3 regions of the Oceanobacillus sp. M65 genome follow, and region 3 is predicted to be linked to each of the others. Evidence: riboswitches for the same ligand, from Rfam matches in the RefSeq annotation. Region 3 holds a riboswitch; each other region holds the start of a gene.

Region 1 (11,137 bases), on a different contig from region 3:
CGGTGCCGAAAAAGACCCATCTATTTCCAGTCCATCTAAACCCAGAAATAGAATTTCTACCTACAAATGTAGGGAAAAACCAGAATGACTGCCAACGCGTCCAGATAAAAGTGAAGCGAAACAGGCAGCTTCGGATTGCGCCAGGATCAACTGCAAACAATTGCGCTTGTGGCTGAACTGGTTGAAAGGACGGTGGAGGGGTAGTTGGTGCGCCTCCAGACTGCCCTGGTCCTGGTCCGGGCTGTCCCGGGAAGCCTCCTCCTGAACCAGGGAATCCACCTTGGCCTGGAAATCCGCCTCCACTACCTGGGAAACCTTGACCCGGAAACCCAGGAAAACCTCCCTGCCCTGGCTGTCCCGGAAAACCTCCTCCGGGGCCGAATAATCCCCCGATAATCTGTCCTGGGAAATTTAATTGTCTTTCCTCATCGTCTTCGTATGGTGGTTGATTATAATAAGTCAATATATTACCTCCTCAAATGTACTCGATATAATATATGGTTAATCGTCTATTTTGGGATTGCTTTATGAAAATTGGGCGAATGCCCTGATCCTGTGTTTTGGTCTATTGTCGTTATCCGTATATTTTTAAATGGGCTTTTTTCTTCTTGACTCTAACGTTACGTTATACTTTATTGTAGTTATTGAAGGAGGGATTTATCGTTGAAAGTAAAGGAAGTGGCTAATTTAGTAGGAATCAGTGTGCGCACACTGCATCATTATGATGCGATTGGGCTACTAAAGCCTGAAGAAATAACAGATGCCGGCTACCGAATTTATTCCGAAAAAGATCTTGAAAAACTGCAGCAGATTTTATTTTTTAGAGAACTGGACTTTCCTTTGAAGAAGGTCAAGGAGATTATCACTGATCCAACCTTTGATCAAAAAGAGGCGCTAGCTTTACACCGAAAAATGCTACTGGAAAAAAGAAATAGGATTGACAAAATGATGAGAACAATCGACAAAACGATTCAGTATTCGAAAGGAGAGCGAACAATGAGCGCAAAAGAGAAGTTTGAAGGATTTGATTTTAGCAAGAACCCCTATGAGGAAGAAGCCCGTAAACGGTGGGGGGATAAAGCAGTAGATGAATCAAATGAAAAGCTAATCAACATGTCTGATGGTGAAAAAGAGGACTTCGAGAAGAAATTCAATGCCATATACAAAGAGTTGGCAGCGATTCGTCAACTAGAGCCAGGTTCGGACGTTGCACAAGATAAAATTGGAGAGTGGTTCAACTTCTTGAATGTAATGGGGACTTATTCTTTTGAAGCATTTAAAGGACTTGGCCAGATGTATGTAGACGATCAGCGGTTCACAAAAAACATTGATCAATTTGGGGATGGCCTTGCAGTATTTATGCGTGATGCAATGGCGATATATGCAGATAAAAGGAAGTGAAAACAGGAAGAAGGGGGCACAACGATGCTCCCTTCTTCCTAGTTGTCTGGGAAATCTAAACGGACGCTTGCGCTTTTGAGGTTTATAACTGATTTACGGCTTTTTGTATGTCTGATGCCTTGGTGATGGCAGATATGATAGCCACACCATCTGCTCCAGCTTCCATAACATCTCTAGCTGATGTGGTGGTAATGCCCCCAATCCCAACGAGCGGTAAATGTGATAGCTGTTTTCGAACTTGAGATATCCATTTCGTGCCAACAGGAGTTTTGGCATCCTTTTTTGTCCCAGTTGGAAAAATAGGACCTACTCCGAGGTAATCAATTACAGATAAAGGGCTCTGTTCAAGCTCTGTTAGCGTTGATATGGATAATCCGATCATTTTATCAGGAAATCGAGCCCGCACCTCTTCTGCGTTGACGTCGTCTTGGCCGACATGGATTCCATCTGCATCTAAGACCTCTGCAAGCTCTAAATCATCGTTAACAATAAAAGGGATGGAGTTCTGGTAACAAATCTTTCTTAGCTGCCTTCCTAGCATTACCTTTTTTAAACCCATTAGAGAGTCAGGGCCTTTTTCACGAAATTGAAAGGCCGTAATCCCTGCTTGAGCTGCTTCTGTTAAGATATCCACCGGGTTTCTATCGCAATCTTGGCTGCCCATTATGAAATATTTGCGAAGTAGGTGTGCCTCCATTTAAACCTTCCTTTCTTGCAATTGCGCTGGGTCAAGGGATAATGCATCAATAAACATAGGTGAGAAGCTACCAGGACCCGTCACATTATGCTGTTGTGCTGCAAACTCAGCGGCATGCCCATAAAAGGAAACGGCGGTTAGCAGACTATCTTTCGCAGCGTCCCCCGAAGATAAACAAGCCGTAATAATAGAACCAAGCAAGCAACCTGCTCCAGTTATTTTTCCTAGTAAAGGATGACCAGAATCATTTGTGTATAGATTGCCATCTGTATAGATGAAATCTGTTTTTCCAGTGATAATAGCTGAAGTTTGAAAGGTTTCTGCTACACTTTGGACAACTTCATTTGCATCACCATCTCCCACAGAATCCACTCCTCTCGCTTCCCAGGGGGTACTTACAAGATGAGCCAGTTCTCCTGCATTGCCTTTAATAGCAGTGAATTGGATTTCATCTGTAAGTTGCTTTACCGCATCCTTACGAAAATCAGTTGCAGCCACACCAACTGGGTCGAGTACAACAGGTATTCCTTTTCTATTTGCAGAAATTCCCGCTCTTATCATGGCGGGCAGTTCCTCAGGCGTCAATGTTCCAATATTGATTAATACCCCATCAGCTGCTGAGGCCATTTCGGCGGCTTCTTTCTCCGCTTTAGCCATCACGGGAGCTCCGCCGAATGCCAGCAGTCCATTTGCTGTGAAATTCATCACGACTTGGTTTGTTAAATGATGGATAAGTGGATTGTTTCTCCTTACGTCTTTGATTAGATCAGCATTCATTGCTTATCTTTCCTCCTTTATCCCGGTGCAACAGTCCGTAAGACTCCCACTTCAAACAGTGATATTTAAGAGGGAGTAAACGGACGCTAACACCCCGATTCGTTCAACTAACAATCAGTGGGGAAGATAAACCTCCCACTGATTGAAGGTTCACTTTATCCTTGTCGCCCAATGGTTCGTCGGACCATTTCCAGCCCCAATTGGAAAGGAATAGCGTATTGCTTCCGTAACAAATTTCTTCGCATGCAAAACAGCTTCATAAAGCGATAAACCTTTACTTAAGTTAGCGGTTATTGCTGCAGAATAGGTGCACCCTGTGCCATGTGTATTCTTTGTGTTAATGCGTTCCTCCGAAAACGTATATATGCGATGGCCATCATAAAGGAAATCTACTGCTCTTCCCTGAAGATGTCCGCCCTTAATAAGTGCTGCGCCAGCTCCCAGTTCATCAACTATATAAGCAGCAGCTTCCTTCATATCTTCTGTTGACTCTATTTGTCTTCCCGTAATAAATTCCGTTTCTGGAAGGTTGGGGGTAACAATGGTTGTCAGTGGAAGCAGCTCCTTTTTTAGAAAATGGCGTGCTTCTTCAACAATGAGAGGATCGCCACTTGTTGCTACCATTACAGGGTCCATGACATAAGCAACTTCCTTCTTGGTTTTAGTTATATACCTCGCAATAACTTCCATCATGGGCTCATTTGCAATCATTCCCGTTTTGAGGGCATGCACCGGCATATCGGAAAGCACAGATTCGAGTTGTTGCTCAATAAATTCAACTGGAAGGTGATGCACATCCTGCACACCTGTTGTGTTTTGGGCTACGACTGATGTCACAACAGACATCCCGTAGGTTTGTAATTCCTGAAAGGTTTTTAAATCAGCTTGAATGCCAGCACCCCCGCTTGGATCTGTTCCAGCGATCGTTAGCGCACAAGGTATTTGTTTCATTAGCGATTCCCCTTTTTAGCTGATGGCCATTCTTCGCACGTGTAAGCCATCTCCCAAAATTTCAACTCCAACTGGCAACTTATGCGGAAGGCTTCTTTCATTTTTTCCTGTTCTTCAAGTGAACTTTGGTTAGCAAATCGATCTAGACGAGTGCGTAATTCATTCGTTGTGTGCTCGATTTCTTCTCCAGTATAAAAGGTTATCCAATCGTAAAAGGGATGACTTTCATCAGGTTGATATTGTTCTACTAATTTCTTGCCAATTTCTAGATATGTCCATGGGCAGGGAAGTAAAGCCCCGATAATCTCACCAGACGAACCCATTTGAGCATGGTACATCATATGTTTAATATAATGGTCGGCAGTAGGCGGAAGTGAATGCCCTTGTAATGCTTCATATTCTACGCCAATATGCTCACAGAAATTTCGATGTGGATGAATTTCATCGTGAAGTACAAATTTAATCTGATCGAAGAAATAAGCGATATCTTCCCGATCTTGTGATTTTGAAAGGGCAATTCCATAAATTTGCATAAACGCATTCAAGTATTCATAATCCGCTTTAATATAATGGGCGAGCGCTTCCTTTGAGATGTCACCTTTTCCGACACCTTGTACAAATGGATGCGCGAAAATCATCTGAAATAGATCATTGTTTTCTTGTCTTAACTGTTCTGAAAAGTTCATAGTTAATGCCTCCTTTTAATGTAGATAACCATTTACTGGACGTTAAACCTTTTCTCTAATTCCATAGATTCGAAGGTGAATAAAAGACTAAGTGCCTTGTATTCTAGTAATTGAACGTTCGTTTAAACGGGAAACGATAAATAGACCAATGAAGGCGCCTGTAACACTGCTGACGAGAAAGGATGGCATGAAGAAAAGTGCTCCAACAGGATTTCCTAGCAGAATAGTTGAGATAGGTACAGCGCACAGAGAACCCAAAACTCCTGTTCCAATCATCTCTCCAAGGGTTGCCCAACGCTTTTTGCCAAGCTTTTGATACAGAATGCCTGCAAGAAGAGCACCTATCATTCCGCCTGGAAATGCTAGCAATGTTCCAAGGCCAAGTAAGTTCCGCACTAATCCGATCATAAAAGCAATCCCAACTGCTGGCACAGGGCCTAGTATAACTGCTGCAATGACGTTAACTGCATGCTGAACTGGGTAGGCTTTGGCAATGCCAGCAGGAAACCAAAGTAGTTGGGAGCCAAGAGTTCCAATGGCAACAAACACTGCCATGGTGGTAATCATTTGTGTCTTTTTCACGATAACCTCCTTTCTTTAGACTAACCTGATGGCAATAATAAAAAGCCAGGTCACAAGGGGACCTGGCTTCGGTAATTTGAAATAGGATAGACGTAACTTGTACGTCCACTACTTCCCTCCGCTGGTATTAACCAGATCAGGTTCATAAGAGTCGGTAGCTCATGTGCTAACCTCTCAGCCCGCCATAATCGGGCCCCCCTAGTAGTCTTCTTCGTATGAAATTATTGATCAGCAACAATGCCGATACTTATAGACTAACAAACTATTTAGCATTTGTCATGGGTATTATGGTTTGAAAATCACTTTAATACTTCCATCTTCTTTCTTGTCAAACATGTCATATGCTTTATCCGCCTCATCTAAGGACATTCTGTGTGTAATAAGGTCGGTAGGATCAACTTTTTTCTGCTCCACCATATCATAAAGCTTTGGCATCATATGGATGATCGGAGCCTGCCCCATCGTCAGGGCGACGTTTCGGGTAAAGAAATCACCTAATGGGAAACTATTGGCATCTGATCCATATACACCCGTCAATTGGACAGTACCAAACTTTCGTACAGCTTTTGATGCTGTTATGATCGGACTGATTGTTCCAAATTGGTTATCCATTTCCGAACCAAATTCTGTTTTTGGTGGCACGGTTCCGTCCATCCCGACGCAATCAATCACTACATCTGCTCCACCTTTTGTTTCTTCATGAAGCAGTTCACCAACTTTTTCATGCTCCTTAAAGTTAAATGTTTCTACATTATTGGTTTGAGCAGCATGGTCAAGTCGGTAATCCATCTGGTCAACGGATATTACGCGTTTTGCTCCCTTTAACCATGCAAACTTTTGAGCCATCAACCCAACTGGGCCTGAACCTAGAATGATAACAGTATCGCCTTCTTGTACCCCGCCATTTTCCACACTCCAATATGCGGTTGGAATGACGTCGGATAATAATAACACCTGTTCATCACTCAATTCGCTCGACTCTGGCACTTTAAAAGAGGTAAAGTCAGCGTATGGCACACGGAGGTATTCTGCCTGTCCTCCTGGATAGCCACCATTTTGTTCGGTGAAACCAAATAGCCCACCAACTTCACCATGTGGGTTGGATTCATCACATTGGCTTTCCATTTGGTTTTTACAGAAGAAACATTCACCACACCCTATATTAAAAGGAATGACCACTCGATCCCCTTTTTTCAAGCTTTTCACTTCTGAACCAACTTCTTCTACAATCCCCATTGGCTCATGCCCAACCACATAGTCGGTTTCCGGCTCTATTCCTCCATGATACAGATGAAGGTCTGATCCACATATGCCGCTTGCTGTGATGCGTACAATCACATCGCTATTTTCTTGAATCGTTGGATCATCCACTTGTTTTCCTACCATTGCTTCTTTGCCTTGAAATGTTACAGCTTTCATTCCGCCACATCCTTTAGTATAAGTTATAGAGAATATTTCCGTAATTTAGTACTATTAAACAAGAGGTTAATAATTTTTGGATCAGGAAGTGATGGAGATGACAGAAGGGTTGATATTCAGCGATTTAGAAAAACAGACAAAGGACAATATACTTTTTCCAAATTTTGACCTTACCTTAGCTCAGGGAGAGATTGTTGCCATATACTCGACGTTAAATGTACGGAAAATGCTTCTTGATCTTCTAAGAGGTAAGGCTGTACCTTCTAAAGGAAAAATTTCTGTTCACGGAAAAACATTGGAAGAAGACAAGAAGGCATATATGTCTGCTATAAATATTTGTTTTTATGAAGAAGGGTTATATGAAAGATTAAAAGTAGAGGATTATTTTTCCCTCTTTATCAAGCTTTACACCTCTGGTTATCGTATGGAAGAACTTCTATTGGATACCCAACTTCAGGATAAAAGAAGGGCCAGGATCCGAAGTTTAACAGATTCAGAAAAAAGAAGAGTACATTTTGGCACAATGATCATACGAAATCCAGATGTGTTTATTTTTGAAGAGCCAGATTTGAATGTAGACATGGAAACGAGAAGGGGTTTTGTAAACCTAGTAAAGAAGCTGCAGAAAAAACGAAAAGCCAGTTTAATTCTGACAGGTAATCTGGAAAGTGCGTTGACCGTAGCTGACCAGGTGTTTCGATTGGACGATAATGGTCTCCATGTTGTGCAAGTTGCGGAAGAAGAAAGCAAAAAAGAAGAAGTACTTACAGAAGAAAAAGATGGCGACGATATTAAGCCATTTCAATTTAATAAAATTCCGACCAAAGTAAATGAAAAAATTGTGTTATTCGATCCACAAGAGATTGACTATGTAGAAAGCAATGATGGGCAATCCAATATTTATATTAAAGGTGAATCATTTCCTAGCCTGTTCACATTAAATGAGCTAGAAAGCCGGCTACAACATGTTGGTTTTTTCCGTTGCCACCGTTCTTACATTGTCAATCTACAAAAGGTACGTGAAGTGATCACATGGACGAGAAATAGCTACAGTCTCATTTTAGATGATAAAGCAAAATCCTCCATTCCGCTTTCTAAAACAAAAATGGCCCAATTAAAGGAGATGTTGGGACTGAAATAAGCTCCATTCACCCCCTTATTTGCTCTTTTCACGGTGAAAGTGCTGATTTCATGCGGTTTTCCTTCTATAGTTGACTTATAGAAAACATCACCATCTGGGAGGAAAACAAATGGAAAACATTATCGAAGTGACATCTCTTGCGAAGATATTTGGCAATCAAACAGCTTTAGAGGATGTCCATTTTTCAGTCAAAAAAGGAGAAACATTTGGTTTTCTTGGACCAAGCGGTTCAGGAAAAACCACCACAATAAAAATTTTAACAGGGCAACTTTCGCACACCTCAGGGGAGGCATCTGTTTTTGGGAAGCCAGCAGCCACCTTAAATAAGCCCCAAGATCGTAAAAGGTTTGGTGTCATTACAGATAACAGTGGACTGTACCAACGACTCTCCATTGAAGATAATTTAAAGCTTTACTGTCAGCTATATGATGTTCCGTCCACTCGCATCTCAGAAGTGCTTGAGATGGTCAGTCTGTCAGAAGAAAGAAAAAAGAATGTTGCTAAACTATCAAAAGGAATGATTCAGCGTGTGACATTAGCTAGAGCTTTGCTTCATGAGCCTGAGCTGTTATTTCTGGATGAACCAACCTCTGCGTTGGATCCGGCTAACTCTAAGCATATTCATCAAGGACTTCGCGAATTAAACCGAAAAGGGACGACCATTTTTCTGACAACCCATGACATGAGTGAGGCAGAGAGCCTTTGTGATCGCGTTGCCTTTCTTAACAAAGGTAGGATACAGCTTCTAGATGAACCAAAAGCACTGCGCAGACAATTCGCGGAAAACACCGTTTTACTAGAATTACAAGATGGAAGTAACATCACGCTTCCCGGCGGACAAGAGGGAGCAAAAGAAATTTATGAACGGTTGGCATCCGGAAAGGTCGTTTCCATTCATTCAAATGAACCAACATTAGGAGATATTTTTGTGGAAGTTACAGGGAGGGAATTAGTATGACGTTTTCAATAAAGCGAATGTATGCCATTTTTCAAAAGGATGTAAGGGACTTAACCAAAAATATGTTTATTACAACCACGATGCTTATGCCGCTATTGCTGGCACTTTTCTACGGTAGAATGGACGAAGTAACGATTGATATGCACTATTTAATTATTAACTTGAGTTTTGCGGCAGTAGGGGTTTTTGTTCAGAGTGCCATCATTGCAGAGGAAAAGGAAAAAAACACGTTGCGTGGATTAATGCTCTCACCAGCTACATTACCAGAGATTCTGGGCGGGAAAAGTCTGGTTACATTTGTTATAACAGTGTTAACAGTTATAGTTTGTGCCTATTTAACAGGGTATGAACCAGCCAATTACTTGATAGTCGGGGGAGCAATTCTAATCTCTTGCTTCTTCTATATAGCGTTAGGAACCTTAATGGGGCTCCTGACAAAATCTGTTGTGGAAGCATCTGTCGTGACATTACCTGTTATGTTTATATTTTCTTTTGGCTCTTTATTTCTTACGCTAATTGAGGAGTATCCAATTCTTACCTTTATTGAATATTTGCCAAACGTTCAACTGGTCGAACTAGCAACAGAAGTAGAAGCAGGAGCTATGTTTGCCGACTTATGGAGCAATTTTGCCATCATTCTAGCCTGGATTGTAGTAGCAAGTCTCTTAACAGTTGTCGTTTATAAGAAAAAGGAAATGGATGCTTAATGAATGTAATGCTTTAACATGCGAAGCAGTGCGGGGTGTAACCTAGTCTTTACTCTCGTGCTTGATATCACGAATTCTTATAAAAACACCGAAAAATCATCAGATTTATTTCGAAATCGTGATGATTTTTCGGTGTTTTGGTGTACATGGCTCTATTTTAGTTCTTTATCTAAAAATGCGTAGAAGTCGACCCATTCTTCAATAATTTTGGATGTTGGTTTTCCAAGTCCGTGTCCTGCTTTGGATTCTAAGCGGAGGACAATAGTAGAATCCACATGCGCTTTTTCCTTTAATGTTGCAGCAAATTTTTTCGCATGGGCTGGCACAACCCTGTCATCACTTTCCGCTGTTGCGATTAACACTGGTGGATATGTTACTCCCGCTTCTACATTATGGAGTGGGGAATAAGCATAGAGAAATGGGAAGTGTTCAGCGTTGTCAGCACTACCATACTCTGGAATCCAGTAGCGACCTATGGTGAACTTATGGTAACGTAGCATGTCAATTACAGGAACACGACAAATGACTGCACCAAACAAATCTGGGCGTTGTACCATACACGCAGCAACAAGCAGGCCACCATTTGATCCCCCCATAATCGATAACTTTTCTTTACGGGTATAATTATTGGTAATTAGCCATTCTCCTGCCGCGATGAAGTCATCGAAGACATTTTGTTTGTTCTCTAGCATTCCAGCTTTATGCCATGCTTCCCCGTACTCTGTCCCGCCACGAAGGTTGGCAACAGCATAAACGCCACCTTTTTCTAGCCAGCGGAGAACAGCTGGGTTAAATGATGGAGTCATACTAACATTAAAGCCGCCATACCCATAAAGCAAAACGGGATTTTGACCATTGAGCTCAAGATCTTTACGATAGGTGAGAAACATAGGCACTTTCGTTCCGTCTTTAGATGGGTAAAAGACTTGAACTGTTTTAAATGGGTCTGTATCTACAGTCATTTCGGACTCTGCTATCACTTCTAATTCATTACTGCCCACATTGTATGAATAAATTGTCGTTGGGTTTAAGAAGGAAGTAAGACCAAAGTATATAATGCCTTCCTCTTTGTTTCGCGTAATATCAGTGAGTGAACCTAGTATCGGTAACTCAATTTCATGCTTGTACACCCCATCTCTACTGAAAAGATGAAGTTGATGATGAGCATCCTTCTGGACTGCGACTACTAGGGTTTCGTTTAACGCTACTACATATTCTAGAACGCCTTGCTGCTCGGGAATGACTTCTTTCCAGTTCTCTTTTTGAGGGGCATTTATATCAATGGCCACGACCCTTCCCATTGGTGCCAATTGGTTCGTTTGAAAATAGAATAGGCTTCCTTCGTTTGTGATATAGCTGTACTCGGCATCTTGCTGATCTAACAATTTAATAAAAGCATCCTCAGAATTAATTGGTTTAATATAGATTCTATTCTCTGTGGCAGTACCTTCGTTTACGTATAAACCAATATATTTCTTATCATCGCTAATAAATGCAGAAAACATTAGTTCCTTATCTTCTGGCTGTTCATGTACAAGGATGTCGTCTTGTTGTTTAGTCCCTAGCTTATGGAAATATACAGTGTTGAAATTACTCTCATCCTCTGGTTCTACTGACCCCGGCTCTGGGAATCGACTGTAGTAAAATCCACTATCATCAGGAGACCAGACAATGCTTGAGAACTTCACATGCTGAATGTGGTCTTGCAGATTTTCATTGTTTGCTACATCAATAGCACGTATTTCTTGCCAGTCACTTCCATGAGTTGAAGTAGCATAGCTTATATATTGCCCTGAGTAACTGATGGCATAATTGGTC
Region 2 (11,137 bases), on a different contig from region 3:
TTCTTGAAAAAAGAAAATTCTTCAAGATGAAAATTATTTCATTTTTCGTTATAATAAAAAGATAGGGTAAAATGAAACAAATATAAATGATGGAATGAGGAGATATTTTATGCAACAAACGTATAACCCAACATGGGATTTAGATGTGATTTTTCCAGGGGGAAGCGATTCAGAAGCATTTCGTACATATCTTAAAGACATTGAAAAGGATAAAGAAACATTCTCAGCTGAAGTAGAGGCATTTACTCCAGAAGATGGTAATGTGGAAGCAGAACAGTTAACTGGTGTAGTAAACGAGCTTGAGAGTGTAATGAAAAAGTTAAGAGAAGCTTCCGCGTTTATCAGTTGTCTAAGCGCACAGGATGTAACGGACGAGAAAGCAAGTCTTCTAGTTGGTAAACGTAGCGAATTGCGGGCAGAATTAGATGCCATCATGTCGAAGTTCGTACAAAAGCTAGTTGCCATAGAAGATACCACATGGGTTACATTACTTCAGCATGATGGTTTAGCGGAGCTTTCCTTTGTCCTTAACGAATACAGAGAACAGGCAAAGGAGCTTCTATCTGTTGAACAGGAAGTGCTAATCAATGATCTTGGAGTTGATGGTTATCACGGCTGGAGTCAAATGTATGATACAATCGTTGGAAAAATGACAGTGGAAGTAGAAGAAGATAATAAAGTGAAGTCTCTATCTGTCGGGCAGGCATCTAATAAATTAGGTCATCCAGATCGTAAAGTAAGAAAGGCTGTTTTTGATAAGCTGGGGGAGGCATGGAAGGAACAATCTGCCCTTTTTGGTCAGACATTAAACCATTTAGCTGGATTCCGACTGCAAACTTATAAGCATCGTAATTGGAAGAGTGTTCTTAAGGAGCCACTTGCAATTAACCGAATGAAGCAGGAAACACTTGACGCAATGTGGACAGCTATTTCGAATAATAAAAAGCACTTTGTTAAATATTTAGAGAAAAAAGCAGACCTTCTTGGGCTAGAAAAAATGAGGATGTATGATATTGGAGCACCATTAACAAATACTGTGAAAAAATCGAGCTATACTGAGGCCAGTAAGTTTATTGTAGACCATTTCGGTAAATTCAGTCCCAAAATGGCCGACTTTGCTCAAATGGCCTTTGACAAACGCTGGATTGAGGCAGAAGACCGTGCTGGCAAGCGACCTGGTGGGTTCTGTACAAGCTTCCCTGATAGTGAGCAAACTAGAATCTTTATGACATTCTCTGGGACGTCTTCAAATATTGCTACTTTGGCTCATGAACTAGGCCATGCCTATCACCAGCATGTTATGAATGATGTGAATGGGTTAAATCAGCGTTATGCGATGAATGTTGCGGAGACAGCTTCCACGTTCGCTGAAATGATTGTAGCAGATGCTTCGGTTAAAAATGCACAAAATAAAGAAGAGAAAATCGGACTGCTTGAAGATAAAATTCAACGTAGTGTAGCATTCTTCATGAATATACATGCACGTTTTATCTTTGAGAACCGTTTTTATGAAGAAAGAAAAGAAGGGCTTGTATCGGTTAACCGCCTGAATGAGATCATGGTAGAGGCCCAGAAGGAAGCTTATCAGGATGCACTGGATGAATATGATCCTAATTTCTGGTCTTCTAAACTACATTTCCATATTACGGGTGTTCCATTCTATAACTTCCCGTACACCTTTGGGTATTTATTCAGCCTTGGAATTTATGCTGCCGCCAAAGAACAAGGGGAAAACTTTGAGGATGCATACATTTCGTTGCTACGTGACACTGGTAGAATGAATGTGGAGGATCTTGCCATGAAGCATATGAATGTCGACTTAACGAAACCTGATTTCTGGGAAGCAGCTATTCAATTATGTGTGAAGGATGTTGAGGAATTTATCGAGCTTACACAATAGTTGTAAGCCTACAGAATGTGGGTTACAATGAAATTAATAAAAAAAGCATAGTTTGAAAAGCCTACAGGGGGAGCCAATGGCTGAGAGTGAACAGTGATGTTCTTACCCTTTGAACCTGTTAGTTAGTACTAACGTAGGGATGGTGGCTTTTTTGATGGAATAAAAGCAATGTGAGCGGATTCCCATCAGGAAGTCTTCCCCTTGGCATTGCTTTTTTTGTTTGTTTAAAATTCGCTTTAAAAAGGGGAGAGAGAAATGAATAGAAAACGCACATTATTTTTAGTTGAGGTAGCCATATTTGCTGCCTTTGCACTTTTGTTGGATATTATTCCATTTTTATCATTTAAGATATGGGCCCAAGGAGGATCAATATCCTTTGCTATGATTCCTATTTTTATTGTGGCTTTTCGTTGGGGAGTTAAGGGAGGCTTATTGGCAGGCTTTCTTTGGGGCATGTTACAAATTGCCGTAGGTACTGCTTATGTATTATACCCACTTCAAGGATTTTTTGACTATGCTGTAGCATTTACTGTATTAGGGTTTGCAGGTATGTTTTCTAAAAAAATTCAACAAGCTCTGCAAAAAGGGCAAACTAAGAAGTATTTGGGATATATAGTGGCAGGAGTGTTTCTAGGATCAATCCTACGCTTTGGTGCACATTATATTGCAGGAGTTACATTTTTTGAGTCAGCAATAGAAGGGCAACCAGTATGGCTGTATTCCTTATTATATAATGGCTCTTACATGCTGCCTGCTTTCCTGCTTAGTGCTATACTTGTCTTTTTCTTATTTCACAAACAGCCAAGGACATTAATGAATACGAATTAAGAAAGTATTCCGCTCACATGTGGGTGGTCTCTCTTATTAAGGGAGACTACCTTCTTTACCACATACAAAACGAGCATGCCAACTAGATTATTGGTTGGCATGCTCGTTTTTTAGCCTTAAGACAAACGACTTTGTAATAAGACTACATTAAGTAGCTAGCTGCATTTTCGTTGTTTGTTACAATTAGTAATACTTTTCCTTCGTCCATATCCTCTTCATAATTTTCAGCTTCTGCTTGAGAGAAACCTACCTCCTGAAGTTTCGAGCGCAGCTCGTCACCTTTACTATTAAATAAGTTTCCGACTGCGTTCCCAAAATCCATTTCCTTTATGCCGATTGTGTTGGCATCAACACTTCCAGCAATTCGTTTCGTACGGTCGTCATCGTGGGACAATACATAAACATCATCTTTGTTAATCCCTTTGTCTTTTAAAATACTCACATCTGTTTTTAATACTTCGTCATTTGTATATTCTTTGATAAATGGTTTCATCTTTTTCTACCTCCTAATAATGTTCTATGGTTTTTATATTCCCGGTAACCAAAGAACTAAACATTCCCTTAATGCATAGGCTATACAACCATTATTGAGAGGAAGATGTAGGATGGAACTTACCATTTCTCATTGGATATATGGACTGTTTACTTTATTGATTATTGGAACGATGATTTTTCGAAAAGGGGTTGTATTACCAACATTACTCGGAACGTTCATTGTAGCGTGGGTGTACAATGGAAACCTTGTAGCAGGCTTTAAAGCCATTTTTAATGCGAACCTAATTGCTGCACAGGAACTGTTTAGTATTTTCCTAATCATCACATTCATGCTTGCGCTTTTACATTCATTACGTGATTTAGGTGCAGATAAACGAATGATCCAACCCATCCAAAAAATGATGATAAATGGGCATATTTCCTTTTTTGTCCTAGCAGTTATCACGTATGTCATATCATTATTTTTCTGGCCAACTCCTGCTGTCCCATTAATTTGCGCATTGCTAGTACCAGCGGCTATTAGAGCGGGTTTGCCGGTTATGATGGCAGCAGTTGCCATTGCGCTTGCTGGTCAAGGAATGGCATTATCGTCGGATTATATTGTACAGGTAGCACCAAGCTTATCAGCTACAGCGGCCGGGATTGAGACAGCTATAGTGGCTGATCGTGCCCTTGTATTGTCTGTCATTGCTGGTGTCATCGCCATTGCGTTAGCTTACTTGTTGTACCGGAAAACAATACGTCATAGAAATGATCCATTAATTGAATTAGAATTGGAGCAAATGCAATCCGTAAAAGAGACGACGAATAAGGCACATACGAAAAATTTAACCGCGTGGAGTAAAATATTTGCAGTGGTTGTACCACTAACACTGTTAGGTGTTGTTATTTATATGGTATATGAAAAACTGCTATCTGGAAGAATGAGTGGACTTGAAGGGGGAGATGGAGCTGCCTTTGTCGGTGGAGTAGCAGTCATTCTTTTACTACTCTCAACTGTAGCCTTTGGTAAACAGCATTCCCTTGATTATATAACAACACATATAACGGATGGTTTTGTGTTTGCCTTTAAGGCAATGGGCCCAGTTATACCAATTGCTGGTTTCTTTTTTCTAGGAAGCTCGGACTTCTCAGGAAGTATTTTAGGAATGGAGGAGAGTCAACCAGCGTTTCTGTTTGACCTTGTGCAAACTAGCCAGACTTTTTTACCTGAAAATGCCCTTCTTGCTGCGCTAAGTATCTTAATCATTGGGATTATTACAGGTTTGGATGGTTCGGGATTCTCCGGTCTACCGCTCACAGGCGCCTTAGCTGCATCGTTGGAAAACGGTTCAATTGATGCTGCTACATTAGCAGCTATTGGGCAAATGGGGTCTATTTGGACGGGGGGAGGAACAATTGTAGCCTGGTCATCGCTTATTGCAATCGCAGGTTTTTGTGGTATTTCTGTAATGGAGCTCGTTCGCAAAAATTTTATTCCAGTCATAATTGGTCTTCTAGCAGCAACACTTTTCGCTATTTTTCTTTGGTGATAAACCGTTTTCATGGTCCTTTGAGGCTGGATTTGTTAGAATCGTAAAAAAGTGGGGCTTGTATCAGTCGCCAATTACTTAGGTGAAGGAGCATAAACCAAAAGGCAGCACTGCTATCGGTTTCTGGCATGCCCCCTGCAGGTGGCTGATCTATACCTCATTTGGCAAATCTTAGTCAGGAGGAACTAAAATGGGAAGCAATACTTCTACTATCATCGAACAATCTCTAGATGCATTGCTTGATGATCAATCATTTTTACCAGAAATTTCTGGAGAAACAAGAAAAAAAGCATTTACTTCTCTCACCTCTATCTTGTCCACCCCTAATCATATTCATAAATCATTCCTTAGAATCGCGTTAGAGGATGGCAAAGTGACTCGGATACCGGCATTTCGTGTCCAACATAATAATATTATAGGACCTTATAAAGGAGGTATTCGTTTTCATGAGTCTGTTGAGGAAGAAGAAGTAAGTAACCTTGCTGCCTTAATGACGTTAAAAAACGCCTTGCATGAAGTTCCCTTTGGAGGAGGGAAGGGCGGAGTGGTAATTGATCCAAGAAAATTTAAGGTGAAAGAACTAAATCAAATCTGTAGAAAATATGTCCAATATTTCAGTCAGATCATTGGTCCGGAAAAAGATATACCGGCGCCTGACGTCGGATCAGGAGAACGGGAAATGGACTGGATGATGGGAGAATACAAGAGCATCCATCCAGGTATGAAGTATAGAGGTAGTTTTACTGGTAAAAGTGTTGTAAACGGTGGCTCTTTGGGGAGAAGACAGGCGACGGGAAAGGGAGTCTATTTCTCCCTTCGCTATATGCTACATGATTTTACAAAAGATAAGTATAAATGGTTAAACGAACGGGATAATATTTTTGCTAAAACTGTCCTTGATCATAAAGACAAGTCCCTTAAAATTGCTATACAAGGTTTCGGAAATGTTGGATCTGTCGTAGCAGCTGAAGCAAATAAGTGTAACTTTTTGAACAATAAAGTAGTAGCTGTCAGTGATAGAAACGTGACATTGCATAATGCTGATGGGCTAGATATTCCAGAATTGATAAAGTATACAAAATCGAATAATGGTGATCTTCCAATAGATAAAGAAAGCCTGGAAGAGGCCAATGTGAAAGCCACTATTTGCGATAGGGACGACTTGCTTACAATGGATACAGACATATTAGTATTGGCTGCACTTGGTGGGCAAATCCACCAGGAAAATATGAAGCAAATGAAAGCAAAGATTATTGTTGAGGGAGCGAATGCGCCAATTACAGGGGAAGCCGACAGCTATCTCAGTGAAAAAGGGGTAGTTGTTATCCCGGATATTTTGGCAAATGCTGGTGGTGTTATCGTTTCCTATTTTGAGTGGCTACAAGGGAGAGAAACGCAATTTTATAGTGAAGAGCAAGTTTACGAGAAATTATATGATAAAATGCAACACACCTTTGAAACAGTGTATCCGCAGTATTTTGGAGACGCGTTTCCACTAAGGCAAAATTGTTACATCCACTCTGTAATGAAACTCTCCACAATCTTATTTAAACAAGGAAAGCTTTACTAAAGTTATTACGCTGGGCCATATGTTCTCATTAGCAAAGAACGCTATGTCAAATGGAAGTATTTTCTTCCGCTGAATGGTGTTTCAGATATCTATAAAAATGTAATCGCCGGACAAACTCGAATTTTATCGTAGATAATTCAAGTTATTGTCCGGCTTTTTTGTTTAAAATTCTTCTTTCCTCATTTTCGGAATTTCATAGAAGTAAAAATTTCTTTGTTGTCTACTTTTAACCCTACGACAATAGATTTGTAATCTGCATTAACAACAGATAAATCTTCTACGTTTTGCAAATCCCATAAACTACCATTTGAGCACTGAAATATTCTAAAAAGCCATATAAAACCATACTAAATCAAAGCGCTTTCACATATGGATTAAAGAAACACGTCCATATATTCTTTTCGAAGGTGTGTTAACTACTTAGTATAGGAGGAATAAGGTATGTCAGGTATTTTAGTTGCACTTATTGGTATGGTCATTTTTGCTCTTGGCTACAGATATTATTCCAAGTTTGTAGCAGAAAAAATCTTCAGGCTCGATCCGAATTATGTAACACCTGCACACCGTTATAAGGACGGGGTGGATTTTGTTCCTACAAATAAGTTCGTCTTATGGGGGCATCATTTCACCTCTGTTGCGGGGGCTGCTCCCATACTAGGACCAGCAATCGCTGTCTATTGGGGCTGGCTTCCAGCGTTTTTATGGGTGATACTAGGGACCGTTTTTGCTGCAGGGGTCCATGACTTCGGTACATTAGTTCTCTCTGTGCGGAATAAGGGCCAGTCTGTTGGAACATTAGCACACAGACTAGTTGGACAGCGTGCCAAGATATTATTTTTGTTTATCATATTAATTCTAGTATTAATGGTAAACGCAGTTTTTGCCTGGGTGATTTCAAATCTATTTATCTCCTATCCGGCTAGTGTTCTACCAGTGTTTATTCAAATTCCATTAGCTATTTGGATTGGATATGCAGTATTCAAACGGAATAAACGGATGCTCATTCCATCTCTTTTGGCGCTTGGTGTTATGTATGCCACGGCTATATTGGCTAGCAAAGTAGGTTTCTTACAAATTGACTTGGTTAAATACTTTGGCGGAGAGGGGGCAAGTGGACTGTTTGGACTTGGTGCCACTTCTTCAGCATTTCTCATCTGGATTGTCATCTTAATGGTCTATGTATACATTGCCTCAACACTACCGGTTTGGAAACTCTTGCAACCAAGAGACTTTATTAATTCACACCAGCTTGTTGTAGGTCTTGGAATCTTATATCTTGGATTAATATTTTTGAATCCAGAAATGACGGCTCCTGTCACAAACGCAAATCCTGACAAATCATTGCTTCCATTATTATTTATTACAATAGCCTGTGGTGCGATCTCTGGTTTTCATGGATTGGTTTCCTCTGGCACTTCTTCTAAACAATTAAATAAAGAAACAGATGCACGCTTTGTTGGCTATTTTGGTGCAGTTGGAGAAGGAATTCTTGCACTTATTTCGATTATTGCGGTGGCTACATTTTTTGCGAATAAAGATGATTTCTTTGCTACTTATGCCAGTTTTACAGATGCAAATGGTGCAGGATTGGGAGTGTTTATTGAAGGCGCCGCAAACTTAGCCTCGGGAGTCGGGTTACCGGCAGATATTGCTACAACCATTGTATCGATCATTGTTGTAAGCTTTGCTGCAACCACGCTCGATACTTCTGTACGATTAATGCGCTACATTATTTCTGAGCTTGGTGTAGAATACAAAGTTCCAGCGTTAACCAAAAAGCATGTTGCTACAACGGTAGCTGTTGTGTCTAGTGCTGCTCTTGTACTATTGCCAGAAGGGCCGAAAGGGTTTGGGTCTGGTGGTTATCAGCTATGGCCTTTATTTGGTACAGCTAACCAGTTACTAGCAGGCATCAGCTTGATGTTAATAGCCGTATGGCTCAGGAGGCAAGGGAGAAACTATGCAGTGGTGTTAATACCTATGATTTTCCTTATGTTTATGACGCTATACGCAATGTTCCAGCAGGTGGTGTTTGAATGGTCATGGGCAGGAAATGACGCAAACACACTATTGTTCGTACTCGGCGCTATTATTTTTGTGTTTGCTGTCTGGATTATCCTAACGGCCTTTAATGTGTTAACAAAACCGATTATCAATTCAACAGAAGATGAATAATTAGCAACTGAGTGTGATGACAAAAAGGAGCTAGTTAGCTCCTTTTTGTATTTCACCATAGCAATTAAGCATAGAACTTCATACTAAAGGGAGGGGATAGAATGCTAGGCAAGCTAAAGAAAGCAATTGCATTTTATGAGGAAGTGCTTAGTACACCGCATCGGCAGGAAATTGCCAGAGAACTAAGAAAGGAAGAAGATCTTTTTCTGCTACTACTATACTCTGAAATGATTGGCATCCCTAACCCAGTGTTTTACTATACGCTAGAACTTTATCCACACATAATAGAGAAGTTTCATGATTGGCACTTGCGCATGGGCATGGAAAACTCCCCCTTATCAGGGATTCGTTGTTGTTAAAATAGAATAGGAGGTGCTATATGAACACAGAAAAGGAGATCATCTTTATTGGTGGAAAAGGAGGAGTGGGGAAGTCCACGACAGCTGCTGCCTTAGCTTGGAGTTTTGCTGAAAAAGGTATCAGAACATTACTTGTATCAACAGACCCGGCCCATAATACAGGTGATATATTTGATCAGAAAATAGGTGGAGCCATGAAACGCCTTTCCAAATTCTTAACAGCAATCGAAATTGACCCTGATTATGAGGCATCCTCTTACATTCAACGTGTGAAATCAACGATTAAGGGTATCGTACATGTAGGAATGATAGATGAGGTGAATCGTCAGCTTGATACCGCTAAGGCTTCACCAGGAGCGGAGGAAGCAGCCTTATTTGAAAAATTAATTTCAATTATTTTGGAAGAGAGGGCGAATTTTGATAAAATAGTTTTTGATACTGCTCCAACAGGACATACCATTCGCCTGCTTTCTCTTCCTGAGTTGATGGGTGTATGGATTGATGGTCTGCTACAAAAGAGACAAAAAACGAATGAAAATTATTCCAGATTATTACATGACGGTGAACCGGTAGATGATCCTATATACGAGGTGCTTAAAGCAAGGCAGGAGCGGTTCTATCAGGCAAGGGAAATATTGCTAAACCCAAGAAAGACGGAATTCATTTTTGTATTAAATCCAGAAAAACTTCCTATACTTGAAACAAAAAAGGCGATAGAGTTACTAGAAAAGTATCAACTCTCTGTGAATACCTTAGTGGTAAATAAACTATTACCTAACGAAGTGGAAGGGACATTTTATGAAAAACGCAGGAAACATGAGAAACAATACATTTCAAAAATAAAGCAAGAATTTCAGAGCCAACACCTTATGTTTGTCCCATTGTTTACAGAGGATATTATTACGAAGGCACAATTATCGAAATTTAGTACATACGTGGAAAGGGGAAAAAGCAATTGAAAGCATTTGTACATGAATATGGCGAGTTAAAAGTAAAGGATATGGAAACACCAACCGCAGGGGAAGGACAGGTTTTGGTGGCCCTAAAAGTGGCTGGTTTAAACAGACGTGATCTTTACATTCCAAATCGGCGCGGAGAGGATAAAGAAGCATTGATTCTTGGCTCAGATGGAGCGGGTATAATCGAATCAATTGGCGAAGGAGTTCAAAATGTTAAAGAAGGTGACGAAGTTATCATCAATCCTGGTTTGCGTTGGTATGAGAATAGTGATGCTCCACCAGCAGAATTTGATATCTTAGGTATGCCTGACCATGGAACCTTCGCCGAAAAAATGGTTATATCCAGTGAACAAGTGGAACAAAAACCATCTCATTTATCTTGGGAGGAAGCAGGAGTTCTCGCTTTATCAGCCCTTACAGGATATAGAGCATTGTTTACAAAAGGTCAGATTAAAGAAGGGGAAACTGTATTTATTCCAGGTGCTGGAAGTGGTGTGTCTACTTATCTTATTTCATTCGCTAAAAACGTTGGAGCACGGGTAATTGTTACGTCAAGAAGCGAAGAAAAGCTTGAAAAAGCAAAATCATTAGGAGCAGATGTTGTCTTGCTTGATAGCGAAGATTGGGTAAAACAATTAGAGAACGAAACAGTTGATCTCGTGATTGATAGTGTGGGGCGCGCTACCTTTAAACGTTCTTTGGATGTATTAAAAAAAGGTGGACGCATGGTTATTTTTGGTGCCACGACAGAGGATACCATCGACTTCGATCTTCGTTCCTTTTTCTATGGGCAATACCAGCTGTTTGGCTCTACAATGGGAAGTAGACAGGAATTGAGAGCGCTCTTGGATCATATGAAAAACTTTAATATGCATCCTATCGTCGACAAGACATTTGCAATAGACAATATGCAAGAGGCATTTGAATATCTTGAGGTTAATAAACAATTCGGCAAGATAGCCATAAACCTATAGAAGGAAGTATTATATGAAAAAAGAAAGAGAATCATGAGTAGCCAACTAGTGCTACGATATGATTCTCTTTCTTTTGGTTATAAGATAGGTCTTGTTTTTTGTTTATACCTCAGCTTGTTTTATCCAATCTTTACCTTCTATCTGCCTTGTAACAAGCATACTGGAGACAGTATCACCAGTAACATTTACCATCGTTGCCGGTGGGTCAACTACTACTCCAATTGCCGAAATAATTGGCAATGCTTCCAACGGCAGTCCGTACAAGCTAATGATCATCATTTCACCCATAAATCCGCCTCCTGGAATCCCACTCATTACGATCCCGGACAGCAGACAAATGCCGAT
Region 3 (11,137 bases):
TGTCTGTTAATCTCGTTACAGCTTCTTCTGCCGGGAATTTATATGCAATGGCCCATCGAGGGCTTTTTGCTGTATAACCAAGCTCTTCTTGCTGATCAAGATTATCAACCTTCACGACAATCCCGTCTATTTCATAACTCAAATTGGGACGTTCGTTTGTCCAGTATTCAACATACTCGAGCACTTCTTCGATGGTTTCGCATTTTCTCCATTCAGGATTTGTTTTAAATCCAAGTTTGCTTAGCGCTTCGAGTCTATCACTATGACTTGTCAGGTTACTGTTATTCCACTCCCCAACACCATACAAAAAGATATCAAGGTTACGCTTAGCAGCAATTTTGGGGTCTAATTGTCTTAGTGATCCTGCTGCCGCATTGCGTGGGTTGGCGAATGGCTCTTCCTCTTTCTCTTCCCTTGCTTCATTCAATGCTAGGAATGATTTATGGGGCATATAGGCTTCTCCACGTACTTCCAGATTTTCTTTTTCCTTTATCGTTAAAGGAATGCTCCGGATCGTTCTTAAATTGCTGGTGATATTTTCACCTATTGACCCATCTCCGCGCGTAGAGCCAAGGATGAATTTTCCATTCTCATAAGTAAGGGAAATGGCGAGCCCATCAATTTTCAGTTCACAGACAAAGCTAACAGGCTCATCTGTTCCTTGCGCTGCTCTCTTAGCAAAATCGCGCAAATCCTGTTCATTAAATGCATTTCCTAGGCTGAGCATCGGCACTTTATGTTCTACCTTTTGAAAAGCTTCCAGTGGTTCTCCGCCTACCCTTTGAGTAGGCGAATCCTGGGTAACAAATTCAGGAAATTCTTCTTCTAGTTTGCGTAATTCCTGGAGTTTTTGATCATACTCCACATCTGGAACACTCGGTTTATCTAACACATAATACTCATAACCATATTGATTTAATACTTCTCGTAATGCTTCGATTTCTTTCTGTGCTTGCTGTTGATCCATCCAAGCACCTCCTATTGTTTCGTGATTGGGGCAAATTTAGCTAGAACTCGCTTAATTCCAGTTGGTGCAGGAAAAGCAATATCCAGTTCCATTGCTTCTCCTTCACCTTGAACTTTAACGACAGTCCCAGTCCCCCATTTTTTGTGATTTGCTTTGTCTCCTGGTCCCCATGTTTCGCTTTCTGCACCCGTTGTTTTCTGCATGCGCTCTGCTTTCCGTTTTAATGGTGCAGGTTTATCTTTTGGTTGGCCGAGAGGGCTACCAAACATAGACGACTTCGCTTGTTCAATGCCTTCAATTAATTCTTCCGGTATTTCACCAATGAAACGGCTAATCGGGTTCATGTTCGTACGACCATATAAGGTACGCATTTTTGCATGTGTCAGATAAAGCTGCTGTTCAGCTCTCGTAATCCCTACATAGGCGAGTCTGCGCTCTTCTTCCATCTCATCGTTATCAAACATGGAACGACTATGTGGGAAGACATTTTCCTCCATCCCTATCAAGAAGACGACAGGGAATTCTAATCCTTTGGCCGCATGCAAGGTCATTAAGGTTATCTTTTCCTCATTATCCGGATCTTCCTCATCAACACGATCAATATCTGCAATTAGAGCAAGATCTGTAAGAAACGCGACCAATGTTTTATCTTCTGCGGTTGCTTCAAAATCTTTTGTTACTGTCATAAATTCTTCTAAGTTTTCCAGACGGCTTTGTGACTCGATGGTACGCTCGTTTTTCAGCATTTCTTCATAGCCTGTCCGTTCGAGGACTGCTTCAACCATATCTGTAGCCGTTAGAAACTCCTGTTGTTGGGAAAGCGATTGGATGAGCTGGCCAAACTGCGCTAAAGCATTGGCTGCCTTCTTTGAAACACCGGTGAAATCTACCTCTTTTACCGCTTCGTTAAAGGAGATATCATGCGTAGCAGCGTGCTCACGCAAACGGTCGATAGATGTTTTTCCAATACCCCGCTTCGGTACATTTACTACCCGCTCAAAGCTCAAATCATCATCAGGATTTGTAATAAGGCGCAAATAGGCGACCATATCTTTAATTTCTTTTCGCTCGTAGAACTTTGTTCCCCCGACCATTTGATAGGAAATATTGGATTTCATTAACGTATCCTCGACCGCACGAGACTGTGCATTAGTACGATATAAAATTGCCACATCTCCCGGAGAGAAACCTTCACGGCGGGTCAGCTCTTGAATTTTATCAGTAATAAATAGTGCTTCTTCCTGCTCTGTTGCCCCTTGGAAGTAGTGTATGTTTTTCCCGTCTGGATTTTCCGTCCAAAGATTCTTTGGTTTTCGGCCAGAGTTGTTTTCAATCACTTTATTAGCAGCAGATAAAATTGATTTAGTCGAACGGTAATTTTGCTCTAAGAAAATGGTCCGTGATGTTGGATAGTCTTTTTCAAAGGATAAAATGTTCGAAATATCTGCACCACGCCAGCGATAAATTGACTGATCGGAATCCCCCACTACACACAGGTTTTGGAAACGACTCGCAAGTTGTTTAACAAGAAAATATTGGGCATGGTTTGTATCCTGGTACTCATCGACATGAATGTATTGAAATCTGCGTTGATAATATTCCAAGACTTCAGGCACACGTTTGAATAAATGAATCGTCTGCATGATCAAGTCATCAAAATCTAGAGATTGATTCTTTTTCAATATTTTTTCATATGATTCATAAATTTGTCCGACTTGTCGATCAAAGAAATTACCGACATTCTTATTGTATTCAGCTGCAGTTATTAGTTCGTTCTTAGCTGCACTAATTTGTCCCAGCATCGCGCGAGGGTCAAATTTCTTTGGATCAATGTTCAGGTTTTTTAGAATCTGTTTGATTACAGATAGCTGGTCCCCACTGTCCAAAATACTAAAATTACGGTTATAGCCGATCCGATCGATGTCTCTGCGAAGAATACGTACACACATAGAGTGGAATGTGGATACCCACATATACTCACTTTCCGGGCCAACTAGTTTGCGGACACGATCCTTCATCTCTCTTGAAGCTTTGTTCGTAAAGGTAATCGCAAGCACATTGCGAGCTGCTACTTCTTTCTCACCAAGTAGGTAAGCAATTCGATGTGTAAGCACGCGGGTTTTACCACTCCCCGCACCTGCCATGATTAGCAAGGGACCTTCTGTATGTTTCACTGCCTCTTGCTGTTCTTTATTTAATCCTTTTAATAAGTCATCCATCGTCTGACTCATACTTCCACCGCCTAACTCAATTATCTTTTATCGCTTTTACTGTTTTTATTGCTTTTTTAATGTCTGTATATATAATATTGCCGACAATAATCACATCAGCATTCTCTTTCATATCTCGTGCCTGTTGCACCGTCTCAATTCCTCCACCGTAAAAAAGCTTTGTTTCATCAAGCTGTTGCTTCACTTTTTTCACAAGCTCGGGGTCACCATATTTGCCGCTGTACTCCATATAAAAAACCGGTAAGTGGAAGACTTTTTCCGCCATATATGCATATGCAATGACATCTTCTTCATCCGGCAAGTAACTGTTTGTATGGGTGAAAGCCTTGGCTTCCTCATTCAAAATGCAATATCCTTCAAACAAAATCTCACTATATTCCATCATGTCGACAAACTCTTTAATCGCCTGATGCTGGATATCCATCATCCACTTCTTCTCTTTTGAATTCAGAACCATAGGGATATAGTAATAATCAAATCCTGGGGTGATCGCGTCCATTGAGGATATTTCTAAAATACATGGGACAGTATATCTGCGGACACGGGCAAGCAAATCAAGTACCCCGTCCAATGTGATGTCATCTGTTCCACCAACAATCACAGCGTCCGTTCCTGATTCACAAATCATTTCTAAATGTTCATCCGAGATTTCCTTGGCAGGGTCGAGTTTAAATATATGTTTCCATTCGTTCATTGTAGTATACAAATTGTTAATCCTCCATTAACTTAATCCATTACTTTATTATACCAAAAAAACCTAGCGGAATTTAGGGATAAGGGTGAAATTTTTTAGAAGGTGTCGTGGGTGGCGATGGAGCTGGGTTTTGGATGGGTGTTGCGTCTGTTTTGGTGGGAGCTGCGTCTCTTTGCTGGATTGGTGCGTCTGTTTTGATGGGAGCTGCGCCTCTTTACGAAGGCGACACGCGACTTCACAAGAGCAGAACGCGACTTTGCGAGAGCGACACGCGACTTTATGAAAACGCCACGCGTGGCCCTCACACTTCACTCTAATCTATGAGGTTATAAAATTCTTTTGTATTCCTATATAACTGGCTATAAACTTGCCCTTCATCGATCTTTTTTAAATAGGCTATTTTTTCAACGATGCGATGCAGCATGTGAGGATGTGTAGGCCTGCCTTGAAATTCTCCTTCAAACGGCCATGGCCCGTCCGTCTCCACCATTATTTGCTCTAATGGATAAGCAGAAATCAATTGCTGGATTTCCGATTCATACATGCAATCAGGCGTTATGGAAATATAATAGCCATTTTTAATCATTCGCTCTACTGTCTGCTTATCTCCTTTAAACCAGTGAAAGTTCGCCTTTTTCACCTGATATTTTTCTAGTAGATCACAAACAACAGGTGCATCCTCATACACAGCGTGCAGCACAATAGGCTTATTAAGTTGGGCGGCTTTTCTGATAAACCGCTCCAAAAGATCAACGTACGCGCTCAGGTCTAATGCAGGATTCTCTTTTCGCATATAATACGGTAAGCCAACCTCGCCGATTGCCATGAATCTATGTTGTTCTTGATCGATTAATTCCCATAGTGCGGCCTGTTCTTCCTCCGTTGGCAGTTCTTGCTCGGGATGGTAACCTATGGCCGGCTTTACCCGCACGTCCTCTTTCCCTATCTCTAATAGCCTTTGAGCAGACTGCAAGTGGTTCGACACACAAATCAGCGCCTCCACATTCGCATCATCTAAATCTTGCAATATCCTTTGCTGCTCTTGTTTGGTATACATGTCCAAATGAATATGAGCATCGATAACAGCTCGCATTATGCTTCACTCCGCAACTCATGGTAAATTTGTTTTTTCCAATTCAAAAATTCTTCCGTCAGAACGAGCTCTTCTCGACGGGGGCGCTCGAAAGGAATTGTAAACTCCCGCTTCACTGTGGCGGGATTGCTGGATAACACTAATACTCGATCAGATAAGTAAATGGCTTCCTCTATATTGTGTGTAACAAATAAAACAGATTTACGGTTTTCTTCCCAAATGGACAGCAGCCATTTTTGCATGTCGAGTCTTGTAAATTCATCTAAGGCAGAAAATGGTTCGTCCAGACAAATGAAAGGCTGCGGACTGAGCAAGGATCTTACAAAAGCAGCGCGCTGTCGCATCCCACCTGACAACTGATGGGGGTAGGCATTCACATAATCTGCAAGACCTGCCCTCTCCAGCATGGCGCTTGCTCTTTCTTTATTAGGCTTTGCATGTAACTCTTCACCGAGAACGACATTATCGAGCACTGTACGCCATGGAAACAAAGAAGAGCTTTGTGGTGTATAACTGATTTTCCCACGCTTTCCGTTAATTTTTTCTCCACCTAAATAAAAGTCGCCTTCATCTGGTGTATATAAGCCGCCAATTAAATGAAACAGCGTACTTTTCCCACTACCAGAAGGCCCGAGCAAGGAAACAAATTCACCTTCTTTTACAGAAAAGGAAACAGACTGAAGAACTTTTTTCTCCCCAAATGACTTGGATACCTCGCTTACCTTAAGTTCACTCATGATTTCGCCTCCTGTCCGGCTCGTCCTTTAATGCAAAACCTTTCCAATGCAATAATGAAACTAAAAAATAGCAAACATAACAACATGATGAAAAATATCGCTACAAATACCCGGTCTGTTCTAAAAGAGGCCTGTGCCAATGTCATATATACTCCGATGCCCTGGTTGGCACCTAACCATTCGGAAATGACCGCTCCCATCACACTGTATGTAGCAGATATTTTTAAACCAGAAAATACAGTTGGCAACGCATGTGGCAATTCTAGCTTCGAAAAAACCTGCCGTTTTGATGCGCCTGCCATGTACATATAATGCTTCATCTCAGCATTCGTTTGGCGGAATCCATCCAAGGCCGCTACCGCAACCGGGAAGAAACAAACAAGGGTAATGATAAATAATTTTGGTAGGACGCCAAACCCAAACCATATAATTAACAATGGCGCTAGCACAATGATCGGGATATTCTGGGATAGGATAAGCAATGGATAAAACGCCTGCCGTACACGAGGCATCAAATGTAATAAGACAGCAATAAGCAATCCTATACTTGTACCAATTACAAATCCTACTATTGATAGCTTTGTGGTTGAGACAAGATGATGTGCATAATTAGACCAGCTGCTTAACCCTTCTTCCATAATGGTCAATGGTGATGGCAGTAACCAAGCAGGAATAGCAAACAAACGACTGCTAGCTTCCCACAAAATAAGTAAAAGGATAACGACCAACACAGGACGCCATCCTTGTTCCACAATTTTTTTCATAATCATCAGGGTACTGCCAGAAGCAGTACCCTCCACCTCCATTCTTAACGGTATTTTTCCGTTAACACGTCCATTGATGCTCCATCCGGCTTGTAATAAACCTTCACTTGAGAAATTATGCTCGGACATCCAAGGCTGGCCATTTTTTCATTCATTTTTTCGATGATGGAAAATAACGCTGTCAGTTCCCCTTCCATTGTGGTCTCTAGCGGATTCACCTGATACTTAACTCCTGACTGTTCAATTACATCAATAGCCGCATCAACATATGGAATACTATCTTCACCGTTTTTAGTTTTTGGGACAATTTGTATACTTACTAACGCATTTGCCATTATTCCTCACACTCCAATTCAATTCTATTTTTCTGGTAAAAATTCATTTGTATATGCACTGCTGGCATCTAGTTCTTTTTCCAATAGTCCATTCTCATACATCCAATCTCCGTAATTCTGCCAAACCTTCTCGTCCTGCTCTCCCCACTGGTTAGCATCATCTTGATATTTCGGGGAGATCCATTCCTGACTTGCTTTTACCAATTCTGGGTCTAAGTCAGGCACTGCCTCTATTAAAATATCAGCTGCTTTATCAGGGTTGTCGATTGCATACTCATACCCCTTCGTCACTGCTTTCATAAATGCTTGGATTGTTTCTGGATCGGATTCTATCAGACTTTCATTCGTGGTGATAACAGGAGTATAGTAATCTAGCTTGTCACTATAATCGGTTAAATATTGCATATTCAAATCAACATCGCGTAACTCTGCTTCCACTCCAGTCCATCCATAATAGATCCAGGCAAAATCAACATCTCTTTCGACAGCCGTGAAAAAGTCGGTATTTCCCATGTTTATAATATTGACATCCTCTACGCTGGCATCTTCCTGCTTCATTAATGAATCAATTACTGCCTTCTCTACAGGTGCACCCCAGCCACCATATGTTTTTCCGGCGTAATCAGCAGGCGACGTAATTTCTTTATCCGCAGGGGAAGCAAAACCCGATGTATTATGCTGAATAATTGCAGCAAGTGAAACAATTGGGATGTCCTGGATACGCGCTTCGGTCACAGCTTCTTGTGCTCCTATCCCAAATTCAGCCTTTCCGGATGCCACCACCTGGTCTGCCCCTGATTCACCTGGCAAGGTGATCTCTACATCCAACCCTTCTTCTTCAAAATACCCTTCTGCTTGGGCAACATATAATCCTGTGTGGTTCGTATTCGGTGTCCAATCGAGCACCATTGTCACTTTCTTTAAACTGCTGTCCTCTTGATCATTACCTGTTGCCTCTTGATTACAACCTGCAATGATCAAGTTGAACAAAACAACCATACTAAGTAAAAGCTTTTTCATTCTTCTTTCCTCCTTTTTTGTTATGACACATAATGCTGTTGTTTGGAGGAACATATTGTTTTCATGCACAAAAAATGCGCTCAGGGCTCACCCAGGCGCATATATCGTCACATTCACTTCTATATGTTCCCTACGCTGGTTTAAGCCAGATCAGGTTCCAAGGGTCTATATCTTACGGATATGATCTCAACCAGCAACACTGGTCCCCCTACATCGAAACGTACTATTCAATTAACAACATTACATTCTTACTCTGCCATAGATTGCCACAAAATACAAGTTAAGTCTAGATGGTTTTACCTTAAAATACTATTCATTTTCTTCAAGCTTACGAATTATTTTTTCTGATGACTGATTGATTTTATCCAGCTCTATATTGCTTGGAGAAGTACTGGAAAGGTTGTATTTTTCTTTTAGGTGTAAAATTCTCTTCACACTCTCATCGATTCTTTCTTCCTTAATAGCTCCACTTTCCACAGCCTTGGTTAAGCTATGAACAGCTTTCAATTTATTTTCATCACCATGGCATACTAAAACAATATCATTTCCCGCTTGAACCGCTTTTACGGTAGCATCACCTATATCATAGTTTTCTAAAATGGCCCCCATTGTCAAATCATCGGTTATGGTTACTCCGTCAAATCCCAATTCTTCTCTTAACATAGTGGTGACCACATTTTTAGATAAAGAAGCGGGATCTTCATTATCTATCTCGGGTAACAGTATATGTGCAACCATCGTCATATCAGCTTGGTGATCAATAGCTTTTTGGAATGGCACCAATTCCATTTCTCGGATGCTTTCCAAACTATTATGCACTACAGGTAAGCCCAAGTGGGAATCCACATCTGTATCCCCGTGGCCTGGAAAATGTTTGATGACAGGAATGATGCCTTTTGATTGGATACCTTTCATCTCTTCAACGCCCATCTTCGAAACAATCTCCTTGTTATCACCAAATGCTCTCTTTCCGATAATAGGGTTATCTGGGTTACTATTAACATCCATTACAGGGGCCATTGTTACATTAAACCCGAATGCGTTTACCCTTTCTCCAATCGCTTCCCCAACTTGGTATGCAAGCTCTGTATTATTAAGATCACCAATCTTCTTACTGTCTGGTAAATTTACTATTTTGGGAGGCATTCTTGATACGACCCCACCTTCTTCATCTACAGAAATAAAAAGAGGGATATCCTGAGAATCGGCGTTCAATTCCTTTAGTTCCCTGTTCAAATTTAATAATTGTTTTGAGTCGGTTATATTCCTTTCAAACAAAATGACTCCACCGATATGATTTTCTTGTATGAAATTCCTCGTTTGATCATTCACTTGGGTACCTTCAAACCCAATCATAAGCATCTGGCCAACTTTTTCTTTAATTGTCATAGAAGAAATCTTTTCTTGAACTGCTTCTTTCATATCTACAGAGGATTCTTCGGAGTCCTTTTCGTCTTCTTCTGTAGGATTATCTTGGGCACTGCTTTTGCCTTCGTCTTCATTCCCATCACCTTTATTGTCTTGCCTTTGTTGTATTTCTTGCTCCACGCTGTTGTCTGTATTCTGGGAACACCCCACCAACGCGGTGAAGAAAATCAGAGCTAAACAAACTCCTATCGCTTTCCATTTAATATTTTTTATTCCCATGATGTCCTCCCATGTATAGCGATATGTTGCCTTCTTGTTTTTATATTCTTTAGTATAAGCAAAGAGATGCCGGGCTATGACCCAGCATCTCTTTGTTTACTACTTCTCTTCATCTGTAAGTCGGCCTAAGACCATCTTGTATCCTTCGCTACCATAATTAATACATCTACGCACACGCGATATGGTTGCAGTTGAAGCATTGGTTTCCTGTTCAATCACCGTGTAGGTACGGCCTTCACTTAGCATTTTTGCCACTTGTAGCCGTTGGGAGATGGCATGGATCTCTGACATTGTCGCAATATCATCAAAAAAGCGGTAGCATTCTTCCCGGTCCTTTAGTGTAAGAATTGCATCGAACAATTGATCGAGCTGTTCTCCTCGTAGTTTATCTATTTGCACAAACAAGCCCTCCTGCTTCTAATTAGTTATGTTGACGGACTCGGTTAATCCAGGACTGGTAGGAATAACATTGATCCAAGTTTTCCCTGGGACAAAGCCCACTATTTCTCCATCCTTTACAGGAACAATTCTTCCTTCTCTATTCTCCCATTGCAATTGTTGTACTTTCCCTTTTTGCAAAAGGTATGCATTTCCGCCCGATTCCATGTCGACGGCCCTCCGTCCAGCATCATCAATCACTTCATGTGGGGTTTCCACTATAAATACATTTGCTACCTGTATAGGCTCTTCTGTGTTCAGTTCTACTGTTTGTTCACGGTCATTATAGCGCGTGTACACTTCATCGCTTGCACTATAGTCATATTCGACAATTTCCATTGGTTGATCGGAATAAACAATTTCTGCATGCTGAGCTGGATCACCAGAAATCTCCTTATCGCTTTTCACAAAAGTAAGCGGCTCAATATCAGCAGTTGTCTCATAGCCTTTACTTTTGGCAACGTCATATACAGCCCCAAGCTGCAAATAGGAATTATGTGGCGCCTTACGGAATGATTCTCGCTTGAACAAGTTTCCATCATTATCATATAGGGATCCATTTAAATGTTCAATTCCTCTGTTCATAATCATATCATTAACAAAATTTGCTGCCCCGTGATAAACATAAAGTGCGTTATAATCATTGGCCAAATTGAAATAAAATTCCCGTGCACTTCTTACAGGGCCAACAACATCCGGCATTTCACTTTGAAACATAGCAAGAAAACGAGTGATTTTCCCTTCAGCTAATATTTCAAACACAAGATCTGCTCTAGACAACCCGGTTTGCGGCCTTGCTTTGGAATGATTATTCACCATCACACCGACAATGCGGTTATTAGTGGGTTCGTCTATTGCCACTCCTGTCAAAGGAGCTACAATTTCATTGGCAACTTCAGGTTGACTTGTTTTCTCTTGCACATCGTTATCCTTCGTTTCATTGTTGTCCGCTTCCTGTTTCTCTTTATCGGAGCAACCTACAAGTAAGATGAATGCTAGTACTAGCACCCATACGATTTTCTTCATTTTCTACAACACCCTTGTTAACATAGATTTTACTCCATTATACGCTAACACATGGTCGCTGGGAATAGTACTGCTTTTTTCTTCACGTCCACAATCCCCTGCTGTGTTATCCGAATGTGAGGGAGGTGTGTTGAAGATAAGAAAAATATCGAGTAAACCGGGTCTGAAAAAGGATAACCATATTC

Evidence for each region. Region 3 has a riboswitch for thiamine pyrophosphate ahead of ACTWPF_RS15770 (ABC transporter substrate-binding protein). Riboswitches for the same ligand answer to the same signal wherever they lie in the genome.
Region 1: linked by a shared signal. The riboswitch ahead of thiW (energy coupling factor transporter S component ThiW) and the one ahead of ACTWPF_RS15770 (ABC transporter substrate-binding protein) in region 3 are both predicted to bind thiamine pyrophosphate.
Region 2: linked by a shared signal. The riboswitch ahead of thiT (energy-coupled thiamine transporter ThiT) and the one ahead of ACTWPF_RS15770 (ABC transporter substrate-binding protein) in region 3 are both predicted to bind thiamine pyrophosphate.

The regions. Positions count from the first base shown of each region.
Region 1 is NZ_JBQQCJ010000005.1:143,527-154,663, forward strand. It holds gene ACTWPF_RS17550 (hypothetical protein) at 1-463, opposite strand, end outside; gene ACTWPF_RS17555 (MerR family transcriptional regulator) at 664-1,401, shown strand; gene thiE (thiamine phosphate synthase) at 1,484-2,098, opposite strand; gene thiM (hydroxyethylthiazole kinase) at 2,099-2,875, opposite strand; gene thiD (bifunctional hydroxymethylpyrimidine kinase/phosphomethylpyrimidine kinase) at 3,026-3,826, opposite strand; gene tenA (thiaminase II) at 3,826-4,512, opposite strand; gene thiW (energy coupling factor transporter S component ThiW) at 4,600-5,094, opposite strand; TPP riboswitch at 5,191-5,304, opposite strand; gene ACTWPF_RS17585 (zinc-dependent alcohol dehydrogenase) at 5,380-6,513, opposite strand; gene ACTWPF_RS17590 (LytTR family transcriptional regulator DNA-binding domain-containing protein) at 6,590-7,654, shown strand; gene ACTWPF_RS17595 (ABC transporter ATP-binding protein) at 7,764-8,612, shown strand; gene ACTWPF_RS17600 (ABC transporter permease) at 8,609-9,319, shown strand; gene ACTWPF_RS17605 (prolyl oligopeptidase family serine peptidase) at 9,472-11,137, opposite strand, start outside.
Region 2 is NZ_JBQQCJ010000002.1:834,062-845,198, reverse strand. It holds gene ACTWPF_RS11900 (M3 family oligoendopeptidase) at 110-1,900, shown strand; TPP riboswitch at 1,957-2,057, shown strand; gene thiT (energy-coupled thiamine transporter ThiT) at 2,156-2,728, shown strand; gene ACTWPF_RS11890 (general stress protein) at 2,871-3,221, opposite strand; gene ACTWPF_RS11885 (hypothetical protein) at 3,334-4,755, shown strand; gene ACTWPF_RS11880 (Glu/Leu/Phe/Val family dehydrogenase) at 4,946-6,325, shown strand; gene ACTWPF_RS11875 (carbon starvation CstA family protein) at 6,767-8,500, shown strand; gene ACTWPF_RS11870 (cory-CC-star protein) at 8,602-8,859, shown strand; gene ACTWPF_RS11865 (ArsA family ATPase) at 8,880-9,818, shown strand; gene ACTWPF_RS11860 (zinc-binding dehydrogenase) at 9,815-10,792, shown strand; gene ACTWPF_RS11855 (dicarboxylate/amino acid:cation symporter) at 10,895-11,137, opposite strand, start outside.
Region 3 is NZ_JBQQCJ010000004.1:132,091-143,227, reverse strand. It holds gene ligA (NAD-dependent DNA ligase LigA) at 1-967, opposite strand, end outside; gene pcrA (DNA helicase PcrA) at 979-3,198, opposite strand; gene ACTWPF_RS15795 (heptaprenylglyceryl phosphate synthase) at 3,215-3,892, opposite strand; gene ACTWPF_RS15790 (TatD family hydrolase) at 4,206-4,985, opposite strand; gene ACTWPF_RS15785 (ABC transporter ATP-binding protein) at 4,985-5,722, opposite strand; gene ACTWPF_RS15780 (ABC transporter permease) at 5,719-6,486, opposite strand; gene ACTWPF_RS15775 (thiamine-binding protein) at 6,531-6,821, opposite strand; gene ACTWPF_RS15770 (ABC transporter substrate-binding protein) at 6,846-7,841, opposite strand; TPP riboswitch at 7,952-8,061, opposite strand; gene nagZ (beta-N-acetylhexosaminidase) at 8,151-9,488, opposite strand; gene ACTWPF_RS15760 (YerC/YecD family TrpR-related protein) at 9,588-9,887, opposite strand; gene ACTWPF_RS15755 (DUF3048 domain-containing protein) at 9,906-10,952, opposite strand; gene ACTWPF_RS15750 (adenine deaminase C-terminal domain-containing protein) at 10,997-11,137, opposite strand, start outside.